One region of the Streptomyces griseochromogenes genome, then DNA from elsewhere that is predicted to be linked to it. Evidence: riboswitches for the same ligand, from Rfam matches in the RefSeq annotation. Region 1 holds a riboswitch; the other holds the start of a gene.
What was found. Region 1 has a riboswitch for guanidine ahead of sugE (quaternary ammonium compound efflux SMR transporter SugE). Riboswitches for the same ligand answer to the same signal wherever they lie in the genome.
Positions count from the first base shown of each region.

Region 2: it holds a riboswitch for guanidine, as region 1 does, so the genes downstream of both, AVL59_RS19760 (MBL fold metallo-hydrolase) here and sugE (quaternary ammonium compound efflux SMR transporter SugE) in region 1, are expected to answer to the same signal.

Region 1 covers NZ_CP016279.1:9,684,427-9,688,829, reverse strand. The annotation lists gene AVL59_RS42220 (transglycosylase domain-containing protein) at 1-1,923, shown strand, start outside; gene sugE (quaternary ammonium compound efflux SMR transporter SugE) at 1,938-2,258, opposite strand; guanidine-III (ykkC-III) riboswitch at 2,294-2,365, opposite strand; gene AVL59_RS42210 (GroES family chaperonin) at 2,422-2,724, opposite strand; gene AVL59_RS42205 (DUF3618 domain-containing protein) at 2,847-3,176, opposite strand; gene bcp (thioredoxin-dependent thiol peroxidase) at 3,269-3,736, shown strand; gene AVL59_RS42195 (HNH endonuclease signature motif containing protein) at 3,883-4,403, shown strand, end outside.
Region 2 covers NZ_CP016279.1:4,660,551-4,664,953, reverse strand. The annotation lists gene AVL59_RS19770 (FAD-dependent oxidoreductase) at 1-794, opposite strand, end outside; gene AVL59_RS19765 (PP2C family protein-serine/threonine phosphatase) at 1,236-2,333, shown strand; guanidine-III (ykkC-III) riboswitch at 2,455-2,522, shown strand; gene AVL59_RS19760 (MBL fold metallo-hydrolase) at 2,535-3,413, shown strand; gene AVL59_RS19755 (XdhC family protein) at 3,455-4,403, opposite strand, start outside.

The sequences.
Region 1 (4,403 bases):
TACGTGAAGAACTACTACCTGGCCCAGGAACAGACGATCACCCGCAAGGCCAAGGAATTCTTCATCTCGATCAAGCTGGACCAGAACAAGTCGAAGGACCAGATCCTCGAGGGCTACCTCAACACCAGCTACTTCGGCCGCAACGCCTACGGCATCCAGGCCGCGGCCCAGGCCTACTACGGCAGGGACGCCACCGACCTCGACCCGGCCCGCGCCGCCTACCTCGCCGCCCTCGTCAACGCCCCGAGCGAGTACGACGTCGTCGCCCACCCCGAGAACAAGTCCGCGGCCCTCGCCCGCTGGAACTACGTCCTGGACGGCATGGTCAAGAAGGGCTGGCTCAGCGAGGCCAAGCGCACCGGCATGAAGTTCCCCATGCCGAAGGAACAGACCGTCTCCACCGGCCTGTCCGGCCAGCGCGGCTACCTCGTCGAGGCGGTCAAGCACTACCTGACCACCAACAACATCATCGACCCCGACAAGCTGGCCCTGGGCGGCTACCGCATCACCACGACCTTCCAGAAGGACAAGCAGAACGCCTTCGTCAAGGCCGTGAACGACCGGCTGATGTCCAAGCTGGACAAGAAGAACAACAAGGTCGACAACAACGTCCGCGCCGGCGGAGCCTCCGTCGACCCCAAGACCGGCAAGGTCGTCGCCATGTACGGCGGCATCGACTACGTGAAGCAGTACACCAACGGTGCCACCCGCGGTGACTTCCAGGTCGGCTCCACCTTCAAGCCGTTCGTCTTCACCTCCGCGGTCCAGAACGGCTCGACCACCCAGGACGGCCAGACCGTCAGCCCCAACACCTACTACGACGGCACCAACAAGCGCCCCGTACAAGGCTGGAGCGGCGGCCCCTACGCCCCCGAGAACGAGGACTCCAAGTCCTACGGCGACATCACCGTCCGCAAGGCCACCGACCTGTCGGTCAACACCGTGTACGCCCAGATGGCCGTCGACGTCGGCCCCGCCAAGGTCAAGCAGACCGCCGTCGACCTCGGCATCCCCTCCGACACCAAGGACCTCCAGCCCTACCCGTCCATCGCCCTCGGCACCGCCACCGCCAGCGTCCTCGACATGGCCGAGGCGTACGCGACCCTCGCCAACCACGGCAGGCACGGCACGTACACGATGATCGAGAAGATCACCAAGGAGGGCACCGAACAGGTCAAGCTGCCCGACGAGCCGGTCAAGCAGGCCGTCAGCCGCGAGGCCGCCGACACCACCACCTCCGTCCTGCAGAGCGTGGTCGACAACGGCACCGCCACCGCGGCACAGGAGGCCGGCCGCCCCGCCGCGGGCAAGACCGGCACCGCCGAGGAGGACACCGCGGCCTGGTTCGCCGGCTACACCCCCGAACTCGCCACCGTCGTCTCCGTCATGGGCCAGGACCCGGTCACCGCCGGCCACAAACCGCTCTACGGCGCACTGGGCCTGCCCCGCATCAACGGCGGCGGCGCACCCACCGAGATCTGGGCCCAGTTCACCCGCAACGCACTCAAGGGCAAGCCGGTCTCCGACTTCGACCTAGAACTCCAGCAGGGCGCCGACGTCCAGGCTCCCCCCTCGCAGGCCCCGTCCACACCCGGCACCACCGGAACCCAGGACAACGGCGGCACCACCGGCACCCCCACGGACGGCGGCAAGCCGACCCACGGCACGACCGGCGGTGACACCACCGGCACCCCCACCAACGGCGGCACGACCGGCGGTACCCCCACGACGAACGGCGGTGCGACCACCGACGGCGGCGGCACCACCACCACGGGCGGCGGCACACCCGGTGGTACCGACGGCGGTGGCACGACCACCGGCGGCGGCGCACCAGGCGGTACCGACGGGGGCGGCACGACCACCGACGGCGGAACCGACGTCGGCACCACGGACGGCGGCGTCACAGCGGGCCAACCACAGTGACCGGCTAGCGACCTTCAGTGACCGCTGGTCGCCTTCAGCCCCACCACGGCGACCAGCAGCAGACAGACGAAGAAAATCCGGGCGGCGGTGACCGGCTCACCCAGCACCACCATGCCGAGCACCGCCGCCCCGGCCGCCCCGATCCCCACCCACACGCCGTACGCCGTACCGATCGGCAGGGACTTCGCGGCGTACGACAGCAACACCATGCTGGCGACGATCCCGGCACCGGTGAGCACACTGGGCACGAGCCGGGTGAATCCGTCGGTGTACTTCATCCCGATCGACCAGCCCACTTCCAGCAGACCGGCGACCACAAGCAGCACCCAGGCCACGACAAACACCTCCGAGACGAGAACGACTCTTCTTCGGTGCGTCGTCTTTGCCTGCATCCCGGTACGGCGCGTCTCGTCGGGCTCCTTCGAACATAGCAAAGGGACGACAAAAGGGGCTGGTGACAACAGTCACCAGCCCCCATCGGCCATCGAATCGACCGAATCAGAGGTACAGGCCGGTGGAGTCCTCGCCGCCCTCGAACCGGTCCGCGGCCACCGCGTGCAGATCGCGCTCCCGCATGAGCACATACGCCACGCCCCGCACCTCGACCTCGGCACGGTCCTCCGGGTCGAACAGAACACGGTCGCCGGGCTCCACCGTCCGCACGTTCTGCCCGACCGCGACGACCTCGGCCCAGGCCAGCCGCCGCCCGACCGCCGCGGTCGCGGGAATCAGGATGCCGCCGCCCGACCGCCGCTCGCCCTCACCCGTGTCCTGCTTGACCAGCACCCGGTCATGCAGCATCCGAATGGGCAGCTTGTCGTGCTGAGGGTTGCTCTGCTGGTTTCTGTTGGCGCTCACGCCTCGAACCTACCTGCCTCGGACCCGCCCGTACGACCCAGGACCACCCGCTCGACTCCGCCTTGTCAGCTCTTGCGCCGCCGTGACCCGAGGGCGAGCAGCCCCACCACACCCACGACGACAAGCGCGACAGGGACGACCCGCTCCAGCCTGGGCGCGCCCTCCTCGTCCACGAACTGCGCCCGCACCTCACTCACCACCCGATTGACCTGGACATAAGCCCGCCCGACCGTGTGATCGACATTGGCGACGACCTTGGCCTTGGCATCCCCGACGATCGTCTTCGGATGCACCCGCACCCCGATCTCGTCGAGCGTCTCGGCCAGCACGTCACGGCGGCGCTTGATGTCCGCCTCGATCTGCGCCGGGGTTCTGGTGTCCGACGTGTCCGCCACCGTACGGCCTCCGAAGTCTCCTGATGCTGTCCTGGACAGTCTGTCAGCTCCACCCCCCGCCGCGCCGCAACGCCCCCCGTTACGCTGGACCGATGAGCGAGCGACTCCAGCCCGGGGACGTGGCCCCCGCCTTCACCCTCCCGGATGCCGACGGCAACGAGGTGTCCCTTTCCTCCCACAAGGGCCGCAAGGTCATCGTCTACTTCTACCCCGCGGCCCTGACCCCCGGCTGCACCAAGCAGGCCTGCGACTTCACGGACAACCTCTCCCTCCTGGCCGGCGCCGGCTACGACGTCATCGGCATCTCTCCCGACAAGCCGGAGAAGCTGGCCAAGTTCCGCGAGCAGGAGTCCCTGAAGGTCACCCTCCTCGCCGACCCCGACAAGAAGGTCCTCGACGCCTACGGCGCCTTCGGCGAGAAGAAGAACTACGGCAAGACGTACATGGGCGTCATCCGCTCCACGGTCGTCGTGGACGAGGAGGGCAAGGTCGAACGGGCCCTGTACAACGTCCGCGCGACGGGCCACGTAGCCAAGATCATCAAGGACCTGGGGATCTGAGTCCCTGAGGGCAATTTCCTCCTGCTGAACAGCCCGCGCCGGGATGCCCCGGCGCGGGCTGTTTCCATTCCGGGCGTGACTGTCCGATAAACGGTTAGTTACTCCGTGCGAGCTGCGAATGCGCAGCCGGAACGGAGGGGGACTCGATGGGGGCCAGTGCGTACACCAAGGAGCGGCTGGAGGAGGCGGCTCGCGGGGCGCGGACGCTGTCGGAGGCGTTGGAGCGGTTAGGGGTGGACCCGAAGAGCTCGACGCGGCGGTACGTGCTCGGGCGGATGAGGAAGCTGGGAGTGGATGTGTCGCACTTCGAGCGGGAGGGGGTGAGGTGGACACGGGAAATCCTTGAGCAGGCGGTGGCCGCCTCCACGAACATGTGCGAGGTACTGCGGCGGCTCGGGCTGGAGGTCGTGGGCGGTCACCACACGCAAATCAGTCGGCGGATCAAGGCGTATGGGATCGATACTTCGCACTTCCAGGTGCCACCGCGAGGTGTCGACGCCAGGCCTCGTCGGACGGCAGAAGCCGTGCTCGTCGAGCTGCGGGACACTCAGGCCCGGCGAGTCCCGAGCGATCGTCTCAAGCAAGCGCTGCTCGCCCAGGGCCTGGAAGAGTGCTGTGCCCTGTGTGGAATCGAGGCGGTGTGGCGGGGGAAGCCGCTGCCGCTGGA
Region 2 (4,403 bases), 5.0 Mb from region 1:
CACGAGCCGAGGGCGTCCGCTCGGTCGGCGATCCAGGGCACGGCGGCGGCGAAGTCGGCCATGAATCGGTCGAGTCCGGCGGCGCGGCGCCGTGTGTCGGTGCCCTTGGGGATGAGCGCGGCGCACTGCCAGTAGTCGCCGCGGTCGATCATGGCGGTCAGGAAGCGGTCACCGGCGCCGCCGACGAGTCCGCGCGGGTCGCCCTCGTGCCGCGGCAGGCGGAACCACCAGGCGTCCATCGGGCAGACGAAGCGGCGCAGTCCCAGCTCCGGCCGGGAGCGGGCCAGTGAGCCGCGGCCGTCGCAGGCGACGGTGAGGACGGCCCGCAGCTCGCCGGCGCGGCCGTCCGCGGTGCGGTAGCGCACCCCGGCCACCCGGCCGGACTCGACGAGGAAGGAGGTCGCCTCGGTGCTCATCCTCAGGTCGAAGGACGGTTCGCGCCGGGCCTCGTCCACGAGGAGGTCCAGCAGATCCCACTGGGGCACCATCGCCACGTAGTTGTAGGGGCCTCGCAGCACGGTGAGGTCGGAGATCGTGACCGGTGAGCGGCCGGCTCCGACGGGCAGCTGGACGGTGCGTACCCGGCGCTGCGGCAGCCGGGCGAAGCGCTCGGCCAGACCCAATTCGTCGAGCAGCGCGAGGGTTGAGGGGTGGACGGTGTCGCCGCGGAAGTCACGCAGGAAGTCGGCATGCTTCTCCAGGACCGTCACCGCGACTCCGGCCCGGGCCAGCAGCAGGGCGAGCACCATGCCCGCGGGGCCGCCTCCCACCACACAGCATGTGGTCCGTTCCATGGCAGTCCTGCCCTTCACGAGACCATTAATTCATCGGTCGATGAATACTATACTCCACGCCGCGCCCGCGCACCGGCTCCGGACCGAAGTCGCGGGGCGAGGCGCCGTGTGCGGCAGGGGCGACGAACGGGCGGGACGAACATGCCGCCAGGTGGAGCAATCACCGGTGCGCCGAGGCCCGGCGCTGGAGGCTGGACCTCTTGTCGGGGTCGTGTGACAGGAGTCCGCAGTGCGAAGGCCGCGTAAGCCGAACCGTCGGGCATGCCGTGCCCCCGCAGGGCACGTCTTCCGGGCCGCTCTGGCAGCTTCCACGGCTTCCGCGCGCAGGAGCGACTGGTGAGGAACGGGCGCGCCGTTCGGGAGCCCGAGGCCGAGATGGCCGCACGGACTCGGCTGTCCGCGCCTCCGGGGTGGATGCGATGGCTTCCGATCCTGTACGTCATGGCCCTTCTGGCGGTCGAACCCCTTACGCCGGTGGACTGGCCGGTGAGCTTCGCACTGATCGCCGTACCTCTGGTGGCCGCGTTCGCGCACGGGCCCCTGGTGGTCGCCGGCGCCACGGTGTTCGCCGTGCTCTTCGAAGGAGTGCTGGCCGGTACTCCGTGCTGCGCGGGCCGGTCCGTCGGGTACCTGTGGGACCGCCACTACGTGGCCTCCTACATCTGCACCGCCTTGGTGGGTGCCCTCGGCACGGTCCTGGCCTCCCATCGGACCCGCCGTGAGCGCACGCTCGCCGATGTGCGCTTCGTCGCCGAGATCGCCCAGCGCGTCCTGCTCAGACCGGTTCCGCGCCGGATCGGCAACCTTCTCCTGGAGAGCCTCTACCTCTCCGCCGCCGCGGAGGCACGCATCGGCGGCGACCTCTACGAGGCCGTCCCCACCTCGTACGGGGTCCGTCTGCTCATCGGCGATGTCCGCGGCAAGGGTCTGCTCGCGGTCGAGACCGCCGCCGCCATGCTCGGCGCGTTCCGCGAGGCCGCGCACGACGAACCCGACCTCGCCTCCCTGGCGGACCGCGTGGAGACGAGCATGGACCGCAGGGCGGACCGGCTCGGCGGAAGCGAGCTGGGCGAACGGTTCGTGACCGCCGTCTTCGCCGAGATCCCACCCGAGGGACATGTCGTACGCGTCGTCAACTGCGGCCATCCGCCGCCCATCCTCATCCGCCGCGACGAGGCGCGTGAGCTGGACCGAGGGCGGTCGGGCCCTCCGTTGAACCTCGGCATGCTCGTCGACGACCCCTATCAGGTCGACGTCTACGACTTCCGTCCTGGCGACCAGATCCTGCTGTACACGGACGGCATCACGGAGACCCGCGACTCCTCCGGCTCCTTCTACCCCCTTCTCCAGCGCCTCCGTTCCTGGGGCCCCCTGCCGCCCCGGGAGCTGCTGGAGCAGCTCCACCACGACCTGCTGGCCTACAGCCACAACCAGTTGCAGGACGACACCGCGGCGCTCACGGCCTGTCTGCTCGCCGAGGAACCATCCGTGCCGCATCCGCCGCGGGCCGGGTCGGGCGAGGGCGCCGAGCCGTGTTGACGCCGGCGGGTGTCACGGCCCGCACGGCGGTGTTCCGGACTCGCCGGTGACGGCCGGATGCCAGGGGATCGGCGCGGGCCGCCGTCCGGTCTCACCCGCAGGACGGCGTGGTAGCGTCCCGTCGGAGGCTCGGACGTGCCTGCCCCGGACGAGATGTGCGCCGTACCCGGCCCGCCAAGACGACGCACGCGCGGAGGCATCGTGGACGCCCGTACGCGGCTGATCGACTTCACTGGCGCCCCTCCACGGGCGCGCCCGCTGGACGTGAGGTGGATCCACGGCTCGCCGTCGGCGAAGCACAACACCGACCCGGACATCCAGGTCCACGCGTACGACGAGCACACCTTCATCCTGCGGCAGAACATGGCGGTCCACTACGAGGCGCCGTTCCTGTTCCTGCTGTGCGGAAACGAGCGGGCGGTGCTCATCGACACCGGCGCCACCGAGTCCGCCGAGTTCTTCCCGCTGCGCCACGTGGTCGACGGGCTCCTCGCGGACTGGCTCGCCCGGCATCCCCGGGAGGACTACCAACTGCTCGTGCTGCACACCCACGGGCACGGTGACCACATCGCGGGCGACGCCCAGTTCGCGGGCCGCCCCGGCACCACGGTGGTCGGCGCCGGCCTTTCCACCGCCTGGCGGTACTTCGGGTTCGACACGGACCCGGACGCCGTCGCCGTCGTCGATCTGGGCGGCCGGGAGCTGGAGTGCCTGGCCACGCCGGGCCACCACGAGGCGGCGGTCACCTACTACGACCCGGCCACCGGCCTCCTGCTGACCGGTGACAGCGTCTATCCGGGGCGGCTCTACATCCAGGACGTGCCCGCCTTCGCGCGCAGCATCGACCGGCTGATCGAGTTCGCCGACAGCCGGCCGGTCACCCATGTGCTCGGCTGCCACATCGAGATGACGACCGAACCGGGCGTGGACTATCCGGTCCGCACCACCTACCAGCCCGACGAGCCCCCGCTCCAGCTGCCGCCCGCCCGCCTCCGCCGGATCCGCGAGGCGCTCACCGGCCTCGGCGACGACCTGACCCGGCGCGCCTACGACGACTTCGTCCTGTGCCCGCACTCCTGAGCGGCCGGGAGGGACCGCCTCCCGGCCGCTCGGGCAGCCGCTCAGGCGGCCGTCGCACCGCCGTGTCGGTCCCGGTCACGGTGGATCGGTGTGTTCGTGCCGGTCAGGGGAACGCCCGTCCCGCCGCGCCTGGCGGCGACGATCTCCGCCACGATCGACAGGGCGGTCTCCTCCGGGGTGCGGGCGCCGAGGTCAAGGCCGATCGGGGACCGCAGCCGGGCCAACTCGCGCTCGGTCACGCCTTCCTCCCGCAGCCGCCGATGGCGTTCCTCGTGGGTGCGGCGCGAGCCCATCGCACCGACGAACGACACCGGCATCCCGAGGGCCGCCTTCAGCAGCGGTATGTCGAACTTCGCGTCGTGGGTGAGCACGCACAGGACCGTGCGGGCGTCGGTCCCGGTGCGGCGCAGGTAGCGGTGCGGCCAGTCGACGACCACCTCGTCGGCGTCGGGGAAGCGGGCAGGTGTGGCGAAGACGGGGCGGGCGTCGCAGACGGTCACGTGGTAGCCGAGGAACTTGCCGGCCCGCGCCAGCGCCGACGCGAAGTCCACCGCGCCGAAGACGATCATGCGCGGGGGCGGCACGTTCGACTCGACCAGCAGGGTGAGGCCGCCGGGGCAGTGCGAGCCGTCCTCGGCGATGTCCACGGTGCCGGTCCGCCCCGCCTCCAGCAGCGCCCGGGCCTCGGCGGCCGCCGTCCGGTCCAGCTCCGGGTGCGAGCCGAGAGCGCCCTCGTAGGTGCCGTCGTCTCGCACCAGCAGGGCCCGGCCGAGCAGTTCCGCCGGCCCGCGGGCGACCCGGGCCAGGGCGACCGGTTCGCCCCGGCCCGCGGCCGACAGGGCCGACGCCGGGACGGTCCGGGCGGGCGCGTGCCCGCCCAGCGGCGTGATCAGCACATCGATCGTCCCGCCGCAGGTCAGTCCCACGGCGAAGGCGTCCTCGTCGCTGTAGCCGAAGTGTTCCGTGACGCTCTCGCCCGTCTGGAGCGCC